3 linked regions of the Rheinheimera salexigens genome follow. The protein of the gene in region 2 interacts with the protein of the main gene of each other region in a pairwise test. Links are inferred from orthologs where the notes say so. Each region holds a gene or a part of one and is shown on either strand. Other genes may lie near its edges.

The links. The genes of interacting proteins can lie anywhere in the genome.
Region 1: the proteins of glnB (region 2) and glnL interact in binary tests that used the Escherichia coli proteins (3 or more experiments, as listed by UniProt). The link is inferred for Rheinheimera salexigens from one-to-one orthologs.
Region 3: the proteins of glnB (region 2) and glnD interact in binary tests that used the Escherichia coli proteins (3 or more experiments, as listed by UniProt). The link is inferred for Rheinheimera salexigens from one-to-one orthologs.

Annotation. Positions count from the first base shown.
Region 1 is NZ_MKEK01000001.1:1,046,537-1,049,886, forward strand. What follows is about bases 412-3,350. They hold glnL (nitrogen regulation protein NR(II)), read right to left. Parts: upstream 2,446-3,350; coding sequence 1,378-2,445; downstream 412-1,377. Other genes in these bases: glnG (nitrogen regulation protein NR(I)), read right to left, coding at 412-1,374; BI198_RS04885 (hypothetical protein), read right to left, coding at 2,532-3,059; glnA (glutamate--ammonia ligase), read right to left, coding at 3,227-3,350. Outside these bases: more of glnG, read right to left, coding at 1-411.
Region 2 is NZ_MKEK01000001.1:3,222,780-3,226,570, forward strand. What follows is about bases 344-3,313. They hold glnB (nitrogen regulatory protein P-II), read right to left. Parts: upstream 2,013-3,313; coding sequence 1,674-2,012; downstream 344-1,673. Other genes in these bases: BI198_RS14865 (MFS transporter), read right to left, coding at 344-657; BI198_RS14870 (M28 family peptidase), read right to left, coding at 707-1,750; nadE (ammonia-dependent NAD(+) synthetase), read left to right, coding at 2,122-2,952; BI198_RS14885 (GspH/FimT family pseudopilin), read left to right, coding at 3,078-3,313. In the rest of the region: more of BI198_RS14865, read right to left, coding at 1-343; more of BI198_RS14885, read left to right, coding at 3,314-3,578; BI198_RS14890 (type IV pilin protein), read right to left, coding at 3,613-3,791. UniProt on the Escherichia coli protein: P-II indirectly controls the transcription of the glutamine synthetase gene (glnA). P-II prevents NR-II-catalyzed conversion of NR-I to NR-I-phosphate, the transcriptional activator of GlnA. When P-II is uridylylated to P-II-UMP, these events are reversed.
Region 3 is NZ_MKEK01000001.1:3,083,435-3,087,023, reverse strand. Bases 412-3,589 are described here. They hold glnD (bifunctional uridylyltransferase/uridylyl-removing protein GlnD), read right to left. Parts: upstream 3,240-3,589; coding sequence 612-3,239; downstream 412-611. Other genes in these bases: BI198_RS14190 (hypothetical protein), read left to right, coding at 3,574-3,589; dapD (2,3,4,5-tetrahydropyridine-2,6-dicarboxylate N-succinyltransferase), read right to left, coding at 412-605. Also shown: more of dapD, read right to left, coding at 1-411.

The DNA.
Region 1 (3,350 bases), 2.2 Mb from region 2 along the record:
GCTAAAATCTAATGCTTGCTGCAACAGAATAGTTTCCAGTTCTGTTTGTGCGGCTAGGGCAATATCGGTACTTTCGCCTTGTAGTTGTTCTGTTACCCAAAGTTTAAATAACGCTTGCCAACTATCACTGTTTGTCCCGTTTGCTGCAGCGCCCGAAGTTGCGCCTGTAACTGCATTCAGTATTGCGGTTGCGTCCGCGTTTTTTACTGTGACGGTATTAAGTAATTCAGCGGGTAAGTCAGCTTTACTAATATTTTTACCGCTGGCCATAACCGTTAACCAACGACAGGTGTTTTCTAATTGGCGCACATTACCGGGCCAATCTAAATCGCTAAGGACTTGCTCTACTTCAGCACTAAGCTTCTTTTTCTCTACACCAAGCTCTTGTGCGGCAAGTTGCAAAAAGTGTTGCGCTAACTGCGGAATATCTTGCTTGCGTTCTTTTAGCGGCGGTAATTGAATGCGGATCACGTTTAAACGATGAAATAAGTCTTCCCGAAAATGACCCGCGGCGACAAGTTGTTCTAAGTTTTGATGGGTAGCAGCAATAATACGCACATCCACAGTAATAGCTTGATGGCCCCCTACACGATAAAACTGGCCTTCCGCTAATACCCGCAGTAAACGGGTTTGTACATGCAGCGGCATATCGCCAATTTCATCTAAAAATAAGCTACCACCATCTGCTTGTTCAAAACGACCTTTGCGTAAGGTACTGGCTCCGGTAAAAGCGCCTTTTTCATGGCCAAATAATTCTGATTCAATAAGCTCTGTAGGTATGGCCGCCATATTTAAGCCAATAAATGGCTGGGCATGACGCGGGCTGTGTTTATGCAGCGCTCTGGCCACTAACTCTTTACCTGTACCCGATTGGCCATTAATAAGCACACTAATACTGGAACGAGATAACCGACCTATGGCGCGAAACACCTCTTGCATGGCCGGTGCAGCACCAATGATTTCTGAAGATAGCGTGCTGCTAACACTCTCTTCAAGGCTATTATTAGCCGCTGCGTGCTCTAAAGCCCGGCTAATTAAGCTAACGGCTTCATTAATATCGAATGGCTTAGGTAAATATTCAAAAGCGCCACGACTAAAAGCGTTAACCGCGCTATCTAAATCAGAGTGAGCCGTCATAATAATAACGGGTAAATCAGGCAGTTGCTGCTGTAACTTATTTAATAGCTGCATGCCATTACTGCCAGGCATACGAATATCAGATATAACCACACTGGGTTGTTGATAGTCTAAACGTTGCAACATTAAGTCTGCAGAAGCAAAACTCTCGGTGCTAATATTGGCGCGGGCTAAGGCTTTTTCTAATACCCAACGAATTGAGTTATCGTCGTCAACAATCCAAACACTTTGTGGCATGGTTTAATTCTCGCTATTTACGATGGGTAAATACAGACTAAATTCGGTATGGCCCGGCCAGCTATCACAATCTATCCAGCCGCCATGTTGATGCAGCAGCGTTTGGGCAATGGATAAACCTAAGCCATTACCCTGTGGCCGAGTACTAACCATGGGGTAAAACAGGGTATCTTTTATTTCTGCCGCTATGCCGGGACCGTTATCAATTACTTTAATAAGCGCGACTAATTTATAACGCTTGCCGTGCAGGGTATGTTGAAACAAGACTCGGCTTTGTAAACAAATTATGCCCCCAGCAACTAATGCTTGCTGGGCGTTGCGTACAATATTCAGTAAGGCTTGTTGTAATAGCTCGGTATCAAATGGAAAATCAGGAATGCTAGGATCATAATCTAAGCTAAATTGTACTTGATGCGGATTATCCATTAGGGCCAACTGCCGAACTTGCTCGATCATGTGATGTAAGTTGTTGTGCTGAATTTTCGGCGGTCGATAAGGGCCGAGTAAACGATTGACTAAGTTGGTTAAGCGATCGGCTTGAGCTATTATCAGCTGAGTATATTCAGTTTGTTCAGCATCTAACGACAGCTCAAGTAATTGTGCGGCACCGCGTAAACCGCCTAAAGGATTTTTAATTTCGTGTGCTAAGCCGCGAATTAAATCTCGCGCGGCTAAATGCTGATGTTGTTGTAAGTTTTCCAGACTAATTTTACGTTGTTGGTCAATTTGCCTAATTTCTAGCAATAAATGCTGGCTTGGATTATCACAATAGGTCACGGTGATATCGAGCAATAAATGCCGACTATCAACACTAACCGCTTTGACATCCGTCACATTAAAATTAAGTTGTTGGTTAACAGCCTGATAAAAACGTTGAATGTTAACATCGTTATATTGAAAAAGTTGAGCAAAGGGCTGGTTGAGGATACGTTTTTCACCCAAGCCAAATAAAGCACTGCTGGCCGAATTAAAATAAGTCACGTTTAACTGACTATCCAGTAATAATACCGCTGTCGTCAGTTGGGCGCAGATAAGTACATCTATTGTCGGTGAGGAGCTTGCCACTGCCATTCCTTTTGCACCATTTTGGTGCGTTATTTTGGCAGTGTAAAGCAGCTAAGCGCAAATTGCACTAGCTAATGAATTAATTATAGGGGTTAATTAGCACCTGGATTAATTCTAGATGCACGGTGTAAATAAAAGGTGGTGGTAGGGCTGGTTGCTATTAATTTACCGTTTTGGTCGAATAACTCTAGTTGTAATTTATGCTCACCGCGTTCAATGTCGCGTAAGATAAACACAGCATTACTTTGTGGTTCAGCCTGAGATTGGCCATCAACCAGAAGTCTTACTCGTAAACCGCGCTTAAACATTGGCGTAATGCGGCCTGATACATAAACTGAACCGGTGTTATCGCGAACGGTGGCTTGATCTTCAGGCTGAATAATACTGACTTCGAATTGTTCTTTTGCCGGTTTTTTAGTCACGGGAAAAGTGGTATCGGTTGCCGCCATAATATTAGGTCGTGAGTTAAAGCTTACTTCTTCTGCGCCTATTTGTGGGCTATCAGAAAAAACTAAAACGCCATTTGCATCGCGCATAACAAATACTTTCTTTGCTTGCTGATCCGCATAGATTGGCAAAGACACTGCACACAATACTAACAGTAACAAAACCTTGTTCATTATCAGCCCAATTCCTTTTTTGCTTTTATTATATTTATTGCTAGGGCTACTTTATCCTGCTTTGTTGAATATTTCTACTAAAAAAAGCCCACCGTAGTGGGCTGGTATTAGTTAGCTTGAATTAAAGCTTGTTGTATTTAAACCCTATATGTTTAAACGCTATATGTTTAAACGCTATAATACAATTCAAACTCTAATGGATGTACAGCAACCGCAACTCTTAGCGCTTCAGCACGCTTAATGGCAATGTATGCATCAATCATGGCATCGGTCATTACGCCGCCTTTAGTA
Region 2 (3,791 bases):
CGCAAGGAAAGTTAACGCCAGAATGATCTGAACGGCAGGCATTTTTAGCAATGTAAAAGGTGAATTAGTTTTACATAGTCGCTCTCCGTCAAGCGAGGGTAAAAATAAATAGCTTAGTAAGGCAATAAGAGCAATAAGTAGTCCAAGCCCAATAAACTCCGCGCGCCAGCTAAACATATTTCCTATCGCAGTCATAATAGGTAAACCAGCACTTATGCCTAAGGTTGCGCCAGCCATAATGACGGTGATGGCTCGTCCATGCAGATGTTTAGGTACTAATCGAGTTCCATAAGCGGCGATCATAGGCCATAAAATACCGGCGCATACTCCACCAATAATCCGGCAAAATACAATTACAGAGTAAGAAGAAGACAAGCCAACAATAATATTAGAAATTGCAAAGCCGATTAACAGCCAAAGCAATAACGTTTTTCGGTTAAAGGCTAAGGTTGCACTAATTAACGGGATGGTAAACACAGCTGAGGCTAAGGCATAAATGCCGACTAAGAAACCAATTTGAGCAGCATCTACGCCTAACCCTTCACTCATTTGAGGCAATATGCCAGATGGGGCTAATTCAGACAAAATGGCCATAAAGGTGACACTGGCCATTAAACTAAATATAAACCAAGAGAACTTTTGCTCTTTACTCGACATTAACGGATTCCACCTGAAATAACCTCTATGAGTTAAACACTAAATCGATTCATTTTGCCCTGATTAAACGTTCAGGATGTTGTTGCTCTAGCCAAAATACAGTGGCATAAATACTGTTTAGCGACTGTTGTAAAAAGCTAGGATCAATATAATGCCATTGATCGTCAGTGGTATGATAATGCGGATGCTCCTGACCACCGATAAATATATAATTAATTCCTTGGCGATGAAATGTACCGTGATCACTAGCTGTTAACCAGTTTTGACTTCTAGATTGACCGTTAAAATGATTGGGCCCACTGGCCGATAAAAAGCGGATTGGCGCTCCCTGCTCTAGTAAGGTCAGTTGCTTTTTCAACCCAGAATATTTATTGGCTCCGGTTACATATAGCCTACCCCGCCGATCGGCACGACTGATCATATCTAAATTTAAATTCAGAATTATTTGTGTCAAAGCCACAGGCGGCTGCTGCAAAAAAGCTTTACTGCCATATAGGCCCGTTTCTTCGCCATCAGTAGCGAGAAATATATAAGAATAAGCTGGGCAATTGATTTTTAGCTGCTGGGCCAACGCCAGCATAGCAGCTACACCTGATGCATTATCGTCAGCGCCATGATACACCTGTGATCCTTTACGGCCTAAATGATCATAATGCGCAGTTACAACGATATAATGCTCTGGATACTTACAGCCTTGAACCCAGGCCTGTACATTGGTGCCCGTTTTATCTGACCAAGCCCGTTGATAAGTATAATTGGCGTAATAACTTTGCTTAAAGCTCGCTAAGCCTAAAGCGGCATAACGTGCAGCAATATACGCTTGGGCTTGTTCACTGCCCAGCGTATTAGTTTGTCGGCCCTGCATTGATTCCGAACTGAGTTGTTGGATGTCGGCCAATACCGAGTTAACGCTGGTTGCGTTGGCACTAATACTAATAAAACAAATTATCAGCCCTTGACCAACTAAACGACAACTAAATAACTGAGCTATTTGCTTACAGTTAATTCGCTTAAAGCTAAATAGCTTCTTCGTCTTCTTCGCCGGTACGGATCCGAATAACACGCTCAACGTCGAATACAAATATTTTGCCATCGCCTATACGTCCTGTCTGCGCTGTTTGCACAATAGATTCTATACAGCGTTCTACTTGATCGTCTGACACAACAATTTCTAACTTTACTTTCGGTAAAAAATCGACCATATACTCAGCACCACGATACAGCTCAGTATGGCCTTTTTGTCGGCCAAATCCTTTAACTTCTGTGACGGTCATGCCCGTAATATTGATTTCGGCTAATGCTTCTCGTACATCATCCAATTTAAATGGTTTAATAATCGCTTCAATTTTTTTCATTTAAGCATCCATAGATTAGCCACAAAGATATTAACCAGTATAATACATAGCCTTAGTGCAATCAGTAGTATATTAATATAACAGATAACAACACCAGAGGTTTGTTGCCATGAATGCCGCCGAAATAATTGAACAAATGCAGGTTCTACCCCAGATTGATGTTGAATTTGAAATTCGCCGCCGGGTCGATTTTATTAAACAACAGCTACAAAATTCTGGCATGAAACATTTAGTTTTGGGTATTAGTGGCGGTGTCGACTCAACCGTTTGTGGTCGGTTAGCTCAATTGGCGGTAAATGAATTAAACCAAGGCCATGCTGATAAGTACCAGTTTATCGCCGTGCGCTTACCCTATGCCAACCAAAAAGATGAACAAGATGCCCAGCTGGCTATCGACTTTATTCAGCCCAGCCAAGCCTTAACGATTAATATTCAGTCTGGTGCAGATGCCCTACATCAAGCGACCTATAGCGCAGTAGCAACAACAACATTGGCACCCAGTAATGAACATGACGTTGATTTTGCTAAAGGCAATGTCAAAGCGCGTGCTCGTATGATAGTGCAATATCATGTCGCGGCTTTAGTTAAAGGTTTAGTTATTGGTACTGATCATTCTGCTGAAAATATTACCGGTTTTTATACCAAATGGGGTGATGGCGCTTGCGATATGGCACCATTATTTGGCTTAAATAAACGCCAAGTGCGGTTATTAGGTAAAACCTTAGGAGCGAATGCGATTTTAGTGGATAAAACGCCCACTGCCGATTTAGAAAGCTTAGCGCCGTTAAAAGCAGATGAAGCCGCTTTAGGCTTAACTTATCAACAAATAGATGACTTTTTAGAAGGCAAAGAGGTTGCGCCAGAAGTAAGTGCAAAATTAATTGCTACCTATAATAAAACCCAGCATAAACGCCAGCCTATCCCGACCATTTATAGTTAGCCTTAGGCTAACTTAGATTCAAAACCAAATTTAGCTAAACTCGGCTAAATTTGGCCGCAGTTTTACATTTAGTTAATTTTTACTATACTTTTTATCAACCTTGTAGCCAATAAGAGTGATATAAAGTGCGCTGGCATCATATCGGTTTATCTTTAATAGAATTACTCGTCGCAATCGCTATTTTTTGTATTTTGGTGTTTATTGCTATCCCCGCTATGGCGGAGCTAACTGAGCGCCAGCAAGCCTCAGCGTATATGCGCCAATTTAGCCAACATTTAGCCTATGCTAGAATAATGGCCGTTAGCAGTAATTTACCGGTGCAATTATGCCCAAAGACAGGCGTAACCTGTAGTGCAGATTGGCAACATGTACCGATACAAATTAGTTTATTACATCCTGACTCATCAATAATCTTATTGCGTCAGGTTCCTGCCATTAGCCTGCCGCATAAATTAGTTTATAATCGTGAACAAGTCAGTTTTCGTCGCGACGGTAGCTTAGATGGCTTTGAGAATGGCAGCTTTTATTATTGCCCAAGTGCTAAGTATCATTGGCACTATAAAATGACCTTAAACCAAGCCGGTCGCAGTAAATTAGCGCTTATTAATAGCGCTTGTCCCAGTTAACTACACTTATTGCCAATAATTTATTTCCACCAACTCACTGCCAACAACTTAGTGCAACGCCGTTATCGCTATTACGCTGGCCATAGTGATTAAGCTGAAAACTTAAACATTCACTATCCGCTGTTTGTATTCCTGTTGCGGAAGCTAAAGCGGTAAAACCGCTTGCAGCATCAGTTAAATTAAGGCTTAACGTATAACGCCCTGACTTGGTTA
Region 3 (3,589 bases), 140 kb from region 2 along the record:
AGTACCGCGCCTTGCTCAACAATAACGCCTTCAACTACTTCTGAACGAGCACCAATAAAGCAATCGTCTTCAATAATGGTAGGGTTAGCTTGAAGTGGCTCTAAAACACCACCGATACCCACGCCGCCAGATAGGTGCACATTCTTACCAATTTGCGCACAGCTGCCAACCGTTGCCCAAGTATCGACCATAGTGCCTTCATCAACATAAGCGCCAATATTGACATAAGACGGCATTAGCACCACGTTTTTACCAATAAAGCTGCCTTGGCGCACGGCAGCAGGTGGTACTACACGCACCGCATCTTGGCGAAACTGCTCGGCACTATAGTTGGCATACTTCATCGGCACTTTGTCATAGAAACGGTTTTCAGCACCGTCCATAACGGTATTGTCATTAATGCGAAAAGATAACAGCACGGCTTTTTTTAACCACTGATGCACCACCCATTCGCCAGTAATTTTTTCCGCTACGCGCAAACTACCGTTATCTAGCAGTTTAATGACGTTAGTTACGGCCTGTTTTACTTCCGCAGTAACCGTATGTGGCGTGATATCGGCACGTTGTTCAAACGCCTGTTCAATTAATTTTTTTAATTCTAACATGGTGGTTTAAAAGCCTTCTGATTGCTGGGAAAGTTGTTCGATTAATGCTGATTTTAACGCTTGTTGCTGCTCGAAACTAAGCGCCTGTTCGTCACTATTAGATAGCATAAAAAAGTCTTCAGCGCGCTCACCTATAGTGGTAATTTTTGCAGCATGAATATTAATATTGCAGCGCTGAAATACTTCACCAATATTGGCCAGTAAGCCTGGGGTATCTAATGCCGCTAATTCCATCATAGTGCGCTTGCTAGTGTTGCCGGGCATAAATGCCACTTTTGGCGGCACATTAAATTGTTGCATTCTTCGTGATAAACGATTTTTTTGCCGCGATAAATCAGGTTTGTCTTGAATATATAACTCTAGTGCCCGCTTAATACTTTGCTGGCGCGATGGCGAATTCACCGGCTTGCCGTTTTGCTCTAAAATAACAAAGGTATCCATAGCAAAGCCATCTTTGTTGGTCATAATTTGGGCATCAAAAATATTAACTTTTTTACTGTCTAACGCTGCGACCATGCGAGCAAACAGTTTTGGCTGATCTTTAGTATAAATAAAAACATGACTACCGCCGCGAATAGGCGTTTTACTTAGTATTACTAACGGTTGCTGTGGGTTTTTATGGCGTAAAATATGTTCACAATGCCAAGCAATTTGGCTGGGACTATAACGAGCAAAATAGTCGGCTTTTATTCTGGCCCATAGCTGTAATACCTCAGCTTCGTTAAATTTTTGTTTTAACAGCATTGGCATAGCACCGGCTTGATTTTCACGAATTAAATCACGTAAATCCATCGGCTTTTCTAAGCCGCGGCGAAACGCTTTTTGGGTCGCGAGAAACAGCTCACGTAATAATGAGTTTTTCCAATCATTCCATAAATTATCATTGGTGGCGCGAATGTCGGCTAAGGTAAAGCAGTATAAATAATTTAAACGCGTTTCATCACGAATTTTTTCGGCAAATTCAGTGACCACTGCTGGATCATATATATCACGACGCTGGGCGGTAATGGACATTAATAAGTGATTTTCAACTAACCAGACAATTAATTTACTATCAAAATCGCTTAGCTGGTGTAGCTTGGCAAATTCTCGCGCATCCATAGCGCCCAGTTCAGAATGGTCACCGCCACGGCCTTTAGCAATATCGTGAAATATGCCGGCTAAATATAATAATTCAGGTTTTTCCATCCGGCGCACAATGTCGCTACAGAGCGGAAATTCATTTTCATGCTCGGTCAGGGTATATTTATACAGATTTTTTAATAAGCGGTGGGTGTGTTCATCCACAGTATAAGCATGAAATAAATCAAATTGCATTTGGCCAACAATATTGCGCCATTGCGGTAAATAAGCGGCCAATACGCCATAACGATGCATTAAGGTAATGGCATTGTCCATGCCGCGCGGATGGCGCACTATGGATAAAAATAACTGCCGGCAGCCTTCATAATCTTGCAAGTCGCCCATTAAGCGACGTCTAACTTGACGGATTAAGCGCATGGTAGCGGAGTGTATGCCGGTAATATTAGAATTATTGGCAATATGCCAAAATAAGCGCAGTAAATTATCTCGACGGGCAAAAATAGCATTATCGCGTGCGGCAATTAAATGCCCTTGCAGCTCAAAGTAATCATCTAATGGCTGTACTTTTACTTTAGCGTCGGGGTTTAAGATACTGCCATCAAAATGCTGCAGTAACATTTCGTTCAGTTCGCTAACCCGCTGCACGGTGCGAAAAAACCGCTTCATCATCCGCTCTACCGAGGCTTTGCCATCAGCACCAAAGCCAAGACGCTGCGCTACAGCGGGTTGGTAATCAAATAAAATCCGGTTCTCGTTGCGGCCAGCTTCTACATGCAGGGCAAAGCGCATTTGCCATAAATAGGCCTCGCACTCCATTAACTCTTGATATTCATCTTCAGTTAGATAGTGATAAGCCACTAGCTCGCGCATAGTGCGGGTTTGAAAGTGGCGCTTAGCCACCCAGCCAATGGTTTGAATATCGCGCAAACCGCCGGGGTTAGCTTTTAAGTTAGGCTCTAAGTTATAGGCAGTGCCATGGTATTGGGCATGGCGTTGTTGTTGCTCATGGCGCTTAGCTTGAAAAAAATCTTGGCTAGTCCAAAAATCATCGGCATACACATCTTGTTGCAGCTGTTCAAATAACGAAGCATTACCGGTGAGTAAGCGCATCTCAAGTAGGTTAGTGGCGATGGTAATGTCGTCTTTACCTAAATTGAGCGTTTCATCCAAGGTTCGTACGCTGTGGCCGACCTCTAAGCGCAAATCCCATAACAGGGCAATAAACTGGCTAATGGCTTCTTGCTGACTGTCGGTGAGGGCGCCTTGGGCTAAAATCAGTAGATCAATGTCCGAGCAAGGATGCAGTTCGCCGCGGCCATAACCGCCAACGGCAATCAGGCTGAGTTGCTTGCCTTTATGCAGCTCTAACTTATGCCACAGCTGCACTAACACACTGTCAATAAAGCTGGCTTTAGCCTTAACGAGGCTAGTCACCGGTTGCGAAGAAAAGCTGCGAACAAGCCAGTCGTGAAAGTCAGTAAAATGCTTCTTATAGCCGCTTAAACTATAATGCTCGGGCAGCGGTTTATTAAAAGTGACTGCCTGATTCATTGTGCTAACCTCGCTGTTTTATAATACCTAGCGTTATTGAGTATGATTATTCGCTGCTAATGAGCCAATTTCATTTAGAATGACTTTAACATCTTTTTTATTTTTCTCATACAATCCAATCTCGTGCGGCTATTGATGAAAAGTAAATATTCTATTGCGGATGCTTGGCTGCTGGACAAAATCAAAAAATTAATAGCGACTCAAAATATATTTCACCGCCCTCATTTACAATATATATATTCTCAGCTATTAATCTTGTGTGAAATATTGATTACTTAAAGTTAGCGAGGGTGTATGAAAAAAAACTTTATTTTTAACATTATTGACAGCCGGTATGTCATTTAGCGTAA